3 regions of the Bacillus sp. UNCCL81 genome follow, and region 3 is predicted to be linked to each of the others. Evidence: riboswitches for the same ligand, from Rfam matches in the RefSeq annotation. Region 3 holds a riboswitch; each other region holds the start of a gene.
The links. Region 3 has a riboswitch for S-adenosylmethionine ahead of BM319_RS06205 (LLM class flavin-dependent oxidoreductase). Riboswitches for the same ligand answer to the same signal wherever they lie in the genome.
Positions count from the first base shown of each region.

Region 1: linked by a shared signal. The riboswitch ahead of mtnK (S-methyl-5-thioribose kinase) and the one ahead of BM319_RS06205 (LLM class flavin-dependent oxidoreductase) in region 3 are both predicted to bind S-adenosylmethionine.
Region 2: linked by a shared signal. The riboswitch ahead of BM319_RS08845 (trans-sulfuration enzyme family protein) and the one ahead of BM319_RS06205 (LLM class flavin-dependent oxidoreductase) in region 3 are both predicted to bind S-adenosylmethionine.

Region 1 covers NZ_FOMF01000002.1:1,184,817-1,190,024, reverse strand. The annotation lists gene BM319_RS05930 (pyridoxal phosphate-dependent aminotransferase) at 1-815, opposite strand, end outside; gene BM319_RS05925 (carbon-nitrogen family hydrolase) at 962-1,756, shown strand; SAM riboswitch class I at 1,808-1,966, shown strand; gene mtnK (S-methyl-5-thioribose kinase) at 2,038-3,213, shown strand; gene mtnA (S-methyl-5-thioribose-1-phosphate isomerase) at 3,220-4,269, shown strand; gene BM319_RS05910 (cysteine-rich CWC family protein) at 5,053-5,208, shown strand, end outside.
Region 2 covers NZ_FOMF01000003.1:642,045-647,252, forward strand. The annotation lists gene BM319_RS08840 (ATP-dependent DNA helicase) at 1-1,308, shown strand, start outside; SAM riboswitch class I at 1,388-1,491, shown strand; gene BM319_RS08845 (trans-sulfuration enzyme family protein) at 1,573-2,742, shown strand; gene BM319_RS08850 (trans-sulfuration enzyme family protein) at 2,748-3,914, shown strand; gene BM319_RS08855 (hypothetical protein) at 4,097-4,519, opposite strand; gene BM319_RS08860 (NAD(P)/FAD-dependent oxidoreductase) at 4,892-5,208, shown strand, end outside.
Region 3 covers NZ_FOMF01000003.1:56,517-61,724, reverse strand. The annotation lists gene BM319_RS06220 (aldo/keto reductase) at 1-144, opposite strand, end outside; gene BM319_RS06215 (histidine phosphatase family protein) at 193-777, opposite strand; gene BM319_RS06210 (ATP-grasp domain-containing protein) at 1,024-1,977, opposite strand; gene BM319_RS06205 (LLM class flavin-dependent oxidoreductase) at 1,993-3,042, opposite strand; SAM riboswitch class I at 3,203-3,309, opposite strand; gene BM319_RS06200 (Ger(x)C family spore germination protein) at 3,454-4,545, opposite strand; gene BM319_RS06195 (GerAB/ArcD/ProY family transporter) at 4,542-5,208, opposite strand, start outside.

The sequences.
Region 1 (5,208 bases), on a different contig from region 3:
CTAACGTAAAGATGATCCTGTAATAGATTAATTGCTGAAATAACTTCTTTATTTCCAACTGCAAAACCGATTCTCCAACCAGCCATATTATAAGTTTTAGAAAGGGTATAAATTTCAATCCCGCATTCCTTTGCTCCTGGAGTTTGAAGATAACTTAAAGGTTTTTTGCCGTCAAAACCAAATGCACCGTAAGCAAAATCATGACAAACGGTAATCTGATTATTTTTTGCAAGCTCAACTGTTTCTTTAAAAAATTCATCAGTAGCTATAGCTCCTGTGGGATTATTTGGATAATTGATAAATAATATTTTACTAGCATCCAAAACGTCTTGAGGAATTAACTTATAATCTGGTAAAAATTGATTTTCTTCTAGTAATGGAAGCATGTATGGAACTGTTTTTGATAGAGATATACCAGATAAATAGTCCGGATAGCCTGGGTCTGGCACTAAAATTGTATCTCCCGCATCACATAAACAAAGTGGTAGCTCTACTAATCCAGCTTTTCCACCGAATAAGATGGCTACTTCTTCCTCTGGGTCTAAATCAACATCATACTCTCGTTTATAAAATTCTACAACAGCATTTTTTAGAGAGCTCATTCCTCTAAACGGAGAATAGCGATGAGTTAATGGATTTTCAACAGATTGCTGTAATGCTTTTATAATATGATCAGGTGTTGGTTGATCTGGATTTCCTTGACCAAGATTAATGACATCATGACCATTACTGATTGACTGATTTACTTTTTGGACTAGTGAAGCAAAAAATTGTTTTGGTAAATTGTTTAATAGTTTACTATGATTCAAGTTAATCACTCCAAAAATATAATAAAATTAATTTGAATAGATCGTTTCTTAATCGAATGATTTTCATGAACGACTGTTGCAATAACTTTCACCATCATATATGCTCGATTTAAAAATGTCTATAAAATTTAGAATAGGGTGAATAAATTGTGATTAAAACTGCGTGTATTCAATCTGATGTTATATTAGGTGATTCAAAGGCTAATTTAGAGAAAATGAAAACTCAAATAAACGAAGCTGTTAAAGAAAATGTCCGTATAATCGTATTACCGGAATTATGGACAACAGGCTATTGTCTGGAAGAAATTGGCGTACACACAGATCAACAAGAAGCAGTTATTTCTGAGCTTCAGTCAATCGCAAAATCAAATAACGTAATATTGATTGCTGGTTCGTTCCCAATTGCAAGAGAAAATGGTGTAACGAATACGTTAATTGTTATAAACAATACAGGTGAAGTAGTAAAAACCTATGATAAAGTTCATTTATTCCAGTTAATGAACGAGCATCACTATCTTCAATCAGGGGAAACTGATGGTCTTTTTGAAATCGATGGATTAACGGCTGCAGGTTTTGTTTGCTATGATTTGCGTTTTCCTGAATGGATTGGAGCGCATTCTCAAAAGGGTGCAAAAGTTTTATTTTTTGTTGCTGAATGGCCAATCCAAAGAATGAATCATTGGGAAATTTTATTAAAAGCAAGAGCAATTGAAAATCAATGTTATGTTGTTGCTTGTAATCGAGTGGGAAAAGATTTAGCGAATACATTTGGTGGAGGATCAATGATCATTGACCCTTGGGGAGAAGTAGTTACCAAAGGCAGCACGAATGAAGAAATCGTTTTTGGCGAAATTGATCCGAAAAAAGTTGATGAAATACGTGGTACAATCCCAATTTTTGAAGACAGAAAAGAAGGGATTTACAAAAAGTTTCAAAAAAATAATTGACAAATTAAAAAACGATAAACTAAAATACGATTATAAAATCAAATATGCGAACTCTTATTTCGAGTAGGCGGAGGGATTTGGCCCGACGATGCCCAGCAACCGACCGTAATACCATTGTGAAATGGGGCGTATTGTATACGCCTGAGCTTAAATGCTCAGTAAGGCACGGTGCTAATTCCAACAGAAAAGAAATTTTCTGGTAGATAAGAGACGAAAGCCAATTAGTATTGCCTCTTTTCGTCTCGGAAAAGAGGCTTTTTATTTTGCAAAATTCAAGGGGGATGAATTTAGTGACTGTCATTGAACGAAAAGAATATAGACCATTAACAGAAGCAACTGCAATTACTTATTTACAAAAACTTGGCTATTTTAAAAATGAACTATGTGAATGTATAGAAATAGGGGATGGGAATTTAAATTTAGTGTTTAAAGTTAAACCAGTAGGAAGTGAGAAAGGGCTAATTATAAAACAGGCTCTGCCATACGCAAAAGTTGTTGGTGAAAGCTGGCCACTTACATTAAAGCGAGCTACGATCGAGAGTAATGCTACAAAAATATACAATGAGCTAATCCCATTGCATGCACCGAAAATTTTAGAGCATGACGAAGATCAAGCCGTAACTGTCATGGAGGATCTTTCACACTTACAAATTTTACGAAAAGGTTTCATTGAGAAAAAAAGCTATCCGTTTTTAGCCGAACATATCGGTGAATTTTTAGCAAAGTCATTATTTTTCACTTCTGACTTTGGAACTTCACCTGCTAAGAAGAAAGAGCTAGAGTATCTTTTTAATAATCCTGACTTATGTGATATAACAGAAAATCTTGTTTATACAGATCCATTTTTTAATAGTGAAACAAATAGTTTTGAAGAAGATTTAACAGATGAAATTCAAGAACTTTGGAATGATGCTGATCTTCAAATTGAAGTTGCGAAATTAAAATTAGATTTCTTATCGAAAAAAGAAGCTTTATTACATGGTGACCTACATACGGGAAGCATTTTCGTATCTGAGACTGAAACAAAAATAATTGACCCGGAATTTGCATTTGTAGGACCAATTGGATTTGATTTAGGGCAAATTCAAGCAAATTTACTTTTTCAACTTTTCAGCCGTACTGAGCTAAAAGACGAAATTATCGAACACATTTTAAACATTGAAAAAGTTTTTAATGAAACATTTATTCAACTTTGGGAAGAGCATAGTGTTAGACCATTTAATCAAAAAGCTCTAATTAACGAAAAATTAGAAGGATATTGGGTGGATGCAATTGGGGTTATTGGATGTGAATTAATCCGAAGAAGTATCGGTCTTGCTCACGTTGAAGACATTGATTCACTGGAACATAACCAAAAAATTAAAGCAAAGAAAAAAGTCTTAAAATTCGGAGTTTATTGTATAAAAAATAGATTTACTATTAGAAATATTGGAAATTTACTTAATGGATTGGAGTAATAATTGATGACTACATTACAGCAAATACCTGAATCATTACAATGGAACGGTGAAAGTTTAAAAATTTTAGACCAAACAAAATTACCAACTGAAATATATTATTTTGATGCAACGACATTATTAGATGTACGTGAAGCAATCGTAAAATTACAAGTTAGAGGCGCACCAGCGATTGGCTTAGCAGCTGCGTATGGACTTTATTTAGGTGTCCGAGAACTTGAAACTGAACAAATTGATGAATTTCATCAACAAGCAAGAGTATTAGCAAATGAACTGATTAGCGCGAGACCAACTGCAGTAAATTTAGCATGGGCTGTTGAAAGACTAATTGAATCTAGTAAAGAAGCAGTGACTGTTTCCGAAGCTAAATTAATTATCATGGAAGAAGCGATTAAATTACATCTAGCAGATGAGGCAACTTGCAAGGAAATCGGTGAAAACGCTTTAACATTATTACATGACGGCGCAGCAGTATTAACTCATTGCAACGCAGGGAGTATTGCGACAAGTCGATACGGAACAGCTTTAGCTCCACTTCACTTAGCAAAAGAAATAGGTTGGGAAATTTCAGCTTATGCAACAGAAACTAGACCAGTATTTCAAGGAGCTAGACTGACTTCTTGGGAATTGAAACAAAGTGGTATCCCAGTTACATTATTAACTGATAATATGGTCGGCTACTTATTACAAAATAAAAAAGTTGATGCAGTGATTGTTGGAGCTGATCGCATTACTGCTAATGGAGACACTGCAAATAAAATTGGAACATTACAACTAGCGATTTTAGCTAACTTTTACCAAATTCCATTTTATGTTGCTGCACCTTTATCAACAATCGATTTATCAATCGAATCAGGGAATGAAATTGTCATTGAACAACGCGATCGTACTGAAGTAACACATATCGGAAATGTTCAAATTGCCCCTGAAGGAATCGATGTACTAAACCCAGCGTTTGACGTGACGCCGAATGAATTAATAACGGCGATTATTACAGAAAAAGGAATCGTTTCTAGCGATTATAAGGAAACTTTTAAAAGTTGGGAGCAAGAGTAATTTAATTCAATGCAAAAGTCCCTCAACTTATGGTTGGGGGACTTTTGATTGATTAATAATTACATTTAAAAGAGAAGGAACTACTACTTTTTATTAGTTAAGTCTTCCCTAGGAAATACTTAAAAAGAGCGGTTTTCTCTCATTCTTGTACAATTTTAAAACTTTATTAGTTAAATATATAAAAAGACCAATTATCTAGATTTTGAGTTTCGAATAAACGTCTATGTGAATCGGAATCTTCTATATTATATAGAAAAAATAAAAATGAATGAATTGCCATGACATGAAATGGAAAATATTCTTAGAAAAATATCATTATTGTAAGATCGAAAGCAAAATGGCTTAATATTTTGAATAAAAAAGAGCACATATAAAAGCCAATTCTTAAATATAGGGATTGGCTTTTTATAGCACTGCATGCTGAAAATTTTTCTATCTTTTTAAGTGATTTCTTTTTTGAAGTCGTCTCTTTCAGTTTATTTTTAGAAGGAAATTGTAAAATTATGGTGTAAAATACATATAAACATATTCGAATTAGAGAAGAAAAATGGACATTGGGATTGAGCGGATTTATAGTAAGGCTTTTTCCGTAAAGGGAATGCGCAACGTTATTAAGTGGGAAGTACAACCAATAAAAGACCAATCCTTAATAAAGATTAAATTTATTAATAAAAGTTCGTTCCGTAGGCTAGGAATTTGAGTAAGAACTAGCCATTCGCTCGTAACAATGCCCGCTGATATTATAACGAAGATTGTTAATCAGATTATTGAGGAGGGTATTTAATGGCAATTAAGCTTAAGCTCTGTCCCATGTGTGGGAATGAAAATAAGTGCTCAAGTGGGAAGACGTGTTGGTGTAATGATGAGTATTTCCCAAGAGAGATATTTAATCAGATACCACCAGAAGAGGTGAAAAGATCTTGTATTTGTAAATCGTGT
Region 2 (5,208 bases), 590 kb from region 3:
GAAGAATATGCACGAAAACATACAGTCTGTCCATTTGAATACTCATTAGATTTATTAAATTCTTCAGATGCTATTATTTGCGATGTAAATTATATTTTCGATCCTAGAGTATCGTTAAAGCGATTATTTGATGAGCATAAACGAAGTACAGTTTTATTAATTGATGAAGCTCATAATCTTGTTGATCGCTCAAGAGAAATGTATTCTGCGAGTCTATTCAAATCTAAATTTTTAGAGTTGAAAAATCGATATAAAAATTTAAAAGATGAACTTTATGCCATAATAAATGAAATAAATAAGCGTTTTATTGAATTAAGAAAGAAATGGAAGGACGTTGTAACCCCAGTTTCAAAGGAAATAGATGGGGATTTACTAGAACTTCTACATACATTCAATGAAATCGTAGAAATAAAATTACCGGAAATGGACGAGGACGAAAATAAACAACTTTTGCTTGATACTTATTTTGAGTCACTCAACTTCGTCAAAATCGCAGAGTTTTTTGATGAAAATTACGTATGCTACTATGAACTATATAAAAGTGAAGTTCATTTAAAGCTATTTTGCCTTGACCCATCTAAAGTTGTAAATGACGTAATAAAAAGATTTCGCTCAACAATTTACTTTTCAGCTACTTTAACCCCAATACAATATTTTCAAGATATGCTTGGTGATCAAAGTCGCGATTATACAATTTCAATCGATTCTCCTTTTCATAAGGAGCAATTGGAGGTAACAATTGACCCTCTATCAACGCGGTATCAAGATCGTGAAAGAAATTTAGAAAGATTAATTGATTCGGTATATAAAGAAATTACGAAAAGAAAAGGTAATTATTTAGTTTTTTATCCATCCTATCAATATTTAATTCAAAGTGTTGATTTATTTAAAGAGAAATACCCTACTATAAAAACAATCGTTCAAGAAAATGGTATGACTGAAATTGAACGAGAGGAATTCCTTTTACAATTTGATAGTCTAAATGAAGAAACGCTAGTTGGCTTTGCGGTATTAGGCGGTATATTCTCTGAAGGGATCGATTTAAAGGGTGATCGTTTAAACGGAGTCGTAGTAATTGGTGTAGGATTGCCGCAGATTTGTTTAGAAAGAAATATTTTAAAGGAGCATTTTAATTCGGTTGGAAAAAATGGGTATTATTATGCATATGTCTTTCCAGGTATGAATAAAGTAATGCAAGCGGGTGGAAGAGTGATACGATCTGAATCAGATGAAGGGACTTTATTACTAATTGATGACCGATATAAGAGTTCACTTTATCAAAGTTTATTACCTGAAGAATGGAAGTAAGAGTTAATAATTAAATAATTCAAAAAAAACAATTGATAATTATCAGAGTTTTTAATATACTTATCAATATAATTAAATAATCTTATCAAGAGCGGTGGAGGGACTGGCCCGACGAAACCCGGCAACTCTAGTAAAAACTAGAAAGTGCTAAATCCTGCAGGTGAAAAACCTGGAAGATAAGAGCGATATGTATATTTTGCGGACATAACCACTTCTTATTTTTTAGGAAGTGGTTTTTTATTTGACTAAAATGGGGGATTTATAATGACTAACACAAAAGAGGCTTTAAACACGAATAAAAAATCAATTGAAACGGTAGCTGTTCATGGAAGCAAAGGTTATGATCCATTAACTGGTGCGATTAGTTATCCAATTTATCAATCTGCTACTTTTAAGCATGCAGGTCTTCATCAATCGACTGGATATGATTATGCAAGATTACAAAATCCAACTCGTGAAGAAGTTGAAAATACTGTTGCAAAATTAGAAAGTGCAAATTATGGTGTTGCATTTTCAACAGGAAATGCAGCCGTTACTGCAGTATTAAGCTTATTTAAAAAAGGTGACCACCTAATTGTTTCAGATGATTTATACGGTGGTACATATCGTTTATTCGAAGAAATTTATTCGCCATATGGACTTGAGCATAATTTTGTAGATACGACTGAAATTGAAAATATTCTTGATGCACTTAAACCGAACACAAAAGGAATTTTTATTGAAACACCATCAAATCCAATGATGAAAGTAACTGATTTAAAAAGAGTAGTTGAGCTTGCAAAAGAACGAGATATAATTGTGATCGTTGATAATACATTTTTAACACCTTATTTCTTTAGACCAATTGAATTAGGTGCAGATGTTGTTGTTCATAGTGGAACAAAATATTTAGGTGGCCATAATGATACACTTGCTGGTTTTGTCGTAACAAATTCTGAATATACGAATGAACGAATTCGTTATTATCAAAAATCAACAGGAGCAACATTAGCTCCATTTGACTCTTGGTTGATCTTAAGAGGAATTAAAACATTACATTTACGTATGGAATACAGTCAAAAAAATGCAATTGTACTTGCGAAATTTTTAGAAAATCATCCGAATGTTACTGAAGTGTTTTATGTAGGGTTACCAACGCATAAAGGGTATTCAATTATTAAAGAACAAGCAACTGGATTTGGTGCAATGATTTCATTTAAAGTGAAAGATTTAAGTTTGGTTGAACAAGTATTAGGAAGTGTAAAAGTTATTACATTCGCAGAAAGCTTAGGTGGAGTTGAATCATTAATTACGTACCCACATACGCAAACTCATTCAGAAATGCCAGAGGAATTTAAAAGAAAGCTTGGTCTAGATGACCATACACTTCGTTTATCTGTTGGTATTGAACATATTGATGATTTATTAAATGACTTAGAAAATGCATTGGGGTGATGAGGATGCAATTTGGAACGAAATTAATTCATAATGGAAATGAAATAGATCAGGCAACAGGCGCATTAAGTATTCCGATTTATCAAACTTCAACATTTCATCAATTTGATATAGAGAATTTTGGTAAGTACGACTATGCAAGAAGTGGAAACCCAACAAGAGAAGCATTAGAAAATACAATTGCAAAGTTAGAAAATGGTGTTCGCGGTTTTGCATTTTCATCAGGGATGGCTGCAATCTCATCTGTATTGTCTTTGTTCTCAGCTGGAGATCATATTGTCATTTGTGAAGATGTATATGGAGGAACATTTAGAATCGCGACTAAAGTATTAAATCGTTTCGGAATCGATTTTACATTTGTAGACGCTTCTAATTTACAAGAGATTAAAGCCGGAATAAAGCCAAATACAAAAGGACTTTATTTAGAAACACCGTCTAATCCTCTTTTGAAAATTACTGATTTGAGTAGTGCAATCAAGATAGCAAAAGAAAATGACATCCTTGTCATTGTAGATAATAGTTTTTTATCACCATATTTACAAAGACCTTTAGATTTAGGAGCTGATATTGTCGTTCATAGTGCAACAAAATTTATTGCAGGCCATAGCGACGTAATCGGAGGGCTAGCGGTCGTAAATTCGGAAGAACTTGCAAATGATTTATACACAATCCAAAATTCATTCGGGGCAATTTTAGGTCCACAAGACTGTTGGTTAACATTAAGAGGATTAAAGACATTAAAAGTTCGTATGGATGCATATGAACAAACTGCATCAAAATTAGCAAATTGGCTTTTAGAACAAGAAGAAGTTGAGGATGTTTATTACCCAGGACTAAAAGATCACCCTGGTCACGATATACATTTTGAGCAGGCTACTGGAGGAGGAGCAGTCCTTTCATTTACACTAAAAACGATTGAACAAACGACAAGTTTCCTACAATCAGTCGAAAACGTTGCAGTTGCCGTTTCATTAGGTGGAGTTGAGACAATTGTTTCATATCCTGTGAAGATGTCCCATGCTGCAATACCGCTCGATGTTCGTGAAAGATTAGGCGTAAAAGATACATTAATAAGAGTGTCAGTTGGTTTAGAAGATATTGAAGACTTGATTGCAAGCTTTAAAAAAGCATTAAATGCAGGGGTAAGAGAAAAACAAGAAGTGCAGGAATAGGGAAACCGGATAATTAAAAAAGAGAATCTGTCTTAGAAACACGAACAAATTAAACTCTATATTAAAAATCCCACAATGGAATTTCTGTGGGATTTATTTATTTTATATTTTTTAATTTTGCGCTATTGATGATGCGTAAATTAGATGTAAACTTTTTAAGTAATATAAAGATTTTTAGTTGACTATGAAATGAATATTTCCCCGTCACCAATTTCCTCTTGAATTACCTCAGCTGCACCTATAAGTGCCAAAGCGTTTCCAACTAATTGAATTGAATCAGAAAGCACGATTTTTCTTTGTAATTCAAGTAAATTTTTCTTATCTGAAGTGAACAATTGCTTAGAAACGTAAAAAGCAACGGATAACTGACCAGCTGTGCCAATCCACATGCCTGATATGATATCTCTTTTCCCTTGAAAGATTGAATCTTTGTCAATTGAATATAATTTTGATAATGTAATCGTTTCATATAATTGTGCAACTGCCTTAACCCACGATGCAGCAACAATTTGTTTTTCAAGACTTGCTTGTAAACCGTCATCTTCTATAGTAGTTATTTGATTTTGGTCTTTCCCTTCCTTTTCCTTGATATTTTCTTCTAGCATCTTTTCCATCTCCAATATAAAATATCTGTTATTTATATAACTATTCAACTTAGTGTGATTGTGATTCTATCTAATAGGATATTTTCGTATTACAATAATTAACTTTTCGTTAAATTAGGATGGAATCAACTAAATAATCTGATGTCTAATTAATTAATATTCAAGTTTGAATTGTCTAAAATTGGATAAAAAAAGCTAATTGACATATGGTTAATTGTAATGAAAAGGTTTCACTATGTTTATAAACGAATATTTTTTAAAAATAATACAAAAAATGTTCGTGTTTTTGCTTGAAACGCATTCATATTGATGGTATTCTATTTTAGGTTGATCAAATGATATAAATTAAACCTTATTTGGAGGTATATATAGATGTATGATGTTATCGTTGTTGGAGCAGGACCTGCTGGAATATTTACTTGTTATGAATTAACTTTAAAAATGCCTAATGCTAAAGTACTACTTGTTGATAAAGGACATGATATATTCGCAAGACATTGCCCGATTTTACAAAAGAAAATTGAAAAATGTCCGCCTGCTGCAGGTAAAAAAGAATTTTCAGGTTGCTTACCAGCTTGCTCAATTACAAATGGTTTTGGTGGTGCTGGAGCATATTCAGATGGAAAATTTAATATTACAAGCGAATTTGGTGGATGGATGACAGATTACTTATCAGATTCACAAGTAGT
Region 3 (5,208 bases):
TAGTGCTTTTTTAATGATTGTACGGCTACTTTCCTCATCGATTACCCATGGATGAATCCAACGTTTTGCATCTCCAAATCCCATACAACCAAGGCAAACTCTAGATATTTCTAATCCTGTATTCCCAAGTTTTGTGTATTCCATTGTTTTATCCTCACTTTCGGAAATATGTAATCTATTAATCTTTAAAAACTATACCTGGACTACATCACTAAAATTGTGATTGATAATCTCTACTAATTTAAATTCCCTGTTCTCATATTCAAACTTAAGGATGCAACAATTTCCAATTCGATCTTGTTGTACAATCGAACTTCTATGCTCCCAAACCCGCATGAAATTTCTTAAAGCTGCTCCATGGGATATAGCTAATACCACTTCATTGTCTTCTTCCATTATTTTTTGGCATGTAGTAGCCATTCTTTGTTGCAGTTCTTTTTGATCTTCTCCACCAAACTTAACAAAGAAATCACCATAAGGTAGCGCTGGATTTAAATCTTCACTTTCACCTTCAAAAGTTCCGAAATTCCATTCTTTTAATCCTTTTAATCTTGTATACGGCAATTCCGTCACGATTTCCAACGTATCACTAGCTCTTTCTGATGTGGAACAATAGGCATGATCAAAAATAACTTTTTGTTCTCTAAAGTACTTTGCAGCAGCCTCTGCTTGTTTAATTCCAAATTCAGTTAAAGGTGAATCACACCAACCTTGAATTTTCCTTCTTTTATTAAATAATGTTTGTCCATGTCTCATTAAATAAAAAGTCTTTTTCATTTGTATCCCCCTTTTGAATCTTAAAAGCCTATTTTAAAAATCAAGTGGTACGAGTCATTAGACCTTTTTTGCCTCAAAATTTAATAACAACTTACAATCTTATATTATCAATATATTATTTTTAATCGTTAGCATATTCCTCTCAAATAATTGCCTATTACTCTTAGTTCTAGAAAATTTTAACAAACTGACCACAAAAAAAGCCCAAACCTTTGTTACATATAGGCTTGAGCTTTTCTAAATAAATTATTTTGCTGTAGTAGTGTATTTTTCTTCCAAAGACTTCTTTAAAAATGATGCTAATTCAAGCATTCCGAATTTTCCAGCTTTTTCTTCTGCATCTGAGTTATAGTTCGTATTTGTATTGATATCGTAAGTAAAAATTGTGCCTTCAGCATTTCTAATAAATTCGATTCCGGCAACTTGAACATTATTTTTAACTAGAACTTCTTTATATTTATTTATTATTTCGTCCTCAAAGCCTTCAATGATTTGGAACTTAGGCTTCTCTTCTACTTCTTCTCCTACTGGGCAGAATAAATCACCAATTTGGCATGCATCAGCTGGGCAAAGTTCAAAGCCTTCCGAAGTATCAACTTTAACAGCATATACAAAGTTTCCTCCTACAAATTCACAACGAGTGATGTAGCTTTCAGGTGATTGGATGTATTCTTGAATAAGGGTAATGCCATCGACTGGTTCTTCGAATGTAGGCCCTTCTACATAAGCTTTTAAAGCTTCAATACTATGGAAAAGCTGAACACCTAAGCCTTTACCTGCACGATTATGTTTTGTAATAAATGACTGTCCATCAAAGCTATTAGCTGCCTTAATAATGTTTTCTTTTCCAACCGCTGCAATCGTTTTTGGAGTCTTAACACCATACTTTTCTAGCTCTAAGTATTGTAAAACCTTACTAACTTCTAGCTTTAGGGCATTCGTACCATTTAAAACCGTACGGCCATGTGCTTCAAGCCAAGCTAAGACTTGCCCAGTAAATTCTGCTGCAAAACGATGATCACGTGTATGAGAAGAAGCACTCATTCGACTATAGAAAATCCCTTCTGGTGGTACGGTTGATAAATCAACAGTACCTTCGTCTAAATGCCATTCTTCAAATGGAACACCAAGCTCCTCTAATCTTTTTGTTAAATGGATTGTCCATTCACTATTTTCATGTATTACATATACTTTGCTCATTTTTATGTCCCCATTCTAGTTTTTTATTAAACTACGTTTTTTTTCTACTAATGGCATAACTTGCTTTGAAAAGCGTTCCATTTCCTCTAATTGAGGTGAAAATTGTAATAATAATAAGTCTAAGCCAGCTTCTTCATATTGTAAAATTCGATCTGCAATTTGCTCTGGTGTCCCTACTAGATTTGCTCTAAGACCACGATTTGAAACTGAGTAATCTTGTAATTGTATTTGTTGCTCTAATTGTGATTTAGTCGTGAAGTCTTTAAAGCCCGCATAACCGCTAGAATCTTTCACAGTCGTAATTTTTTCTAACTCAGCTAAAGCCTCTTCTTCTGTATCTCTACAAATAACATAAGCAGCCATACCGAAAGAACTTAAAGGTGCATTGCCAGTTTGTTCACGGCGTACTTTCATATCTGTTACTTTCTGATTAATTTCTTCAACTGTTCCACCGTGCATCACATAAGCGTCACATTTTTCAACAATTGTTTGCTTACCTTTTTCACTTTCACCACCTGCATAAAGAATCGGGTTTGGTCTTTGCACAGGTTTTGGAGCAAGTTTCGTATCTTTTAAGTCGTAAAATTTTCCTGAATAATTGAACGTTTCTTCTGTCCATAAGCCTTTTAGGACATCAATAAACTCCTCTGTACGGGCATAGCGTTCATCATGTTCTGTAAAAATACCGCCATATTGACGAGCTTCTTCTGCCCACCATGCAGAAACGACGTTTAGCGTAAAACGGCCGTTACTGATTTGATCGATATTAGCAGCCATTTTTGCTGTTACTGCAGGATTATGAAAACCTGGACGAATCGCGGTCATAATTTCGATTTTTTCCGTTACTGCAGCAAGTGCCGCTGCTGTAGACCAAGCTTCAAGGGAATCATGTTCTGGACCTTTAATATCGTTTAAATATAATTCAGCAATTAAAGTAGTCGAATATCCCCATCTTTCAGCTGATTGAATGACCTCTTTAGCATATTCAAATGTTGGTGGCATGCTTTCGTCATCCACATTACGTAACCATCCTCCAAAAATCGGTAACCAAAAACCATATTTCATTTCTATTCTCTCCTTTATCCTCAAAATTATCTAGTTTTCGCATCAGTTAAGTTGGATTTATATATAGTGGAATTCAGTTTTGTTTAACCTTCCGCGTAAATAAATAAAAAATAAAAAAGCCTCTTTCATTCAGAAAGAGGCATCGGAAACAATTGTTTTCGACTTATCTATCAGAATGTTTTCATTCTGCAGGAAGTGGCACCGTTCCTAAATAAGGAGGTTGCCGGACGTCATAGGGCCTGATCCCTCGGTCACTCTCGATAAGTTTGAATTATGTAATTTCTTTAACTGAATCATAAATCCTAGTAAACAGATTGTCAATAAGGGAATTTAAACATTTTTTGAGATAGCGCTTTCATTTTTATTAGAAAAAATAAAATTTTATAATTTTTTATTGCCATTAAACCGAAGTTAATACATAGTACCAGTTCCCTTTAGTATCACTTCTGATTTTACTCGAAGTTCAAGTTTTGGATAAATTTCTTCCCACTTATCTATTACTTTTTTTGTCACTCCGTATTTTGCTTGATAGTTTAACCCAAGTCCAAGTGGATCAACATTTAATTCCTGTAGACGTTCTAGAAATTTTTTTGTTCTTGAGCTCATAATGATTGATGCTATCTTCTCATACTCTTTCAATTCTCTATCTTGATGTAATGTCTTTTTAGATTCCTCAATGAATCCTTTTACCTTTATATGAACGTCTACATATGGTTTTTTATTTTTAGGCATAACAATTTTCATGTCAATTTTCGTATTTCCAGCACTTACGAAAAACTGATTCTTTCCTTTTCCAACATTAATTAATGTTGTTTTTTTGGGATTTAAAAGTTCATTAAGTAATCTTGTTTCGTCGCGATTTAATACTGCTTTAAATTTTGTTCCTTTAAAAACTGCGGAAGTATTAATTTTAAAGGTACTATCGAACGGTTCAATAATAGGTAAATATGGATCTATACCGTTTTCTGTCAATCGCATATAATAATCATTAAGTATCTCTGACATTACATATGGTGACCTATTTGATTCTTCATTAAAAGCTAACACAAGAGCGTTACCCGCTAATCTCTCTGATTTAACCCTCCATGATAAAGCTTCTTTTGCAGAAGGTTCTCCTACAGCTACATAAGCAACACCTTGAATATCTGGCCGTTTAATAAACCACTTCATCAAATCAATTTGGTTTTCAACTAGTAGATCTTTATCAATAACGATTACCCTACATTGAGCAAAATCTAATTTTTTATCTACTAAAGATTGGATTATTCTAATGGCCTCAGAAACTGAAGTTGATTTTTGAGAAATAATTTGAAAATTAGACCTTCCCGCTCCAATTTGTGCTGTAGGGATGGCTAATTTCACTGACACTAGGTAGATGCCATTTTCATCTGTATGATCAATTCCTATCCCTACGACAAAAAAACGTTTATCAACATCGAGTAATTGGCAACCAGACATAAAACTTAATTCCATAATTAACAACAACGTTAATATACGTTTCATGCTCTTTGCCTCCGAGATAAGAAAAAAATTAACACTACTAATATGACTTCAGCAGGAAAACGGATATTTTGCCATATTTTAATCAGATCAAAAAATTCTCTTTCGTTCGTAAATGTCTGCAGTGTCAACGTAACGGCTCCAAAAAATAGTAAAGTCATATATCCATAAAATTTCCTTTTTTTAGCAGGTTTTAAATTATAATTAAAAAACATTCCTTCAAATAGTTTTAAACCAACATGCCATGTTAGTATACCAAATAACAGTGACATCAAAAGGAATATATAAACCATCAAATATAGCACTCTTTCGATAAACCCATATTCCATTCTTAGAGAATCAGTTATGAAGATCCAAGGAAACACTACATCATTAATCCCTTTAATACCTAAAAAAGCAATTGGAACGAAAAATGTAAAACTAATTACAACGAATCCGATTAAAGGTAAAATCCACAGAAATTTAACAACCTTTTTCGTATCAAGATAACGATTAAGGATAGCTAGATTTATATAGCCTGTAAAAAAATAAGTAGCAGCAGAAATAGAACTATAGTTAGGCATTTGCCAAAAATAATGGAGTATTCTTTTAATATGGACGAAATAAAAATAATTGCTTGCTATAGCTTTATAAACGATAAAAAAAACAACTGGAGTAGCTACAAGT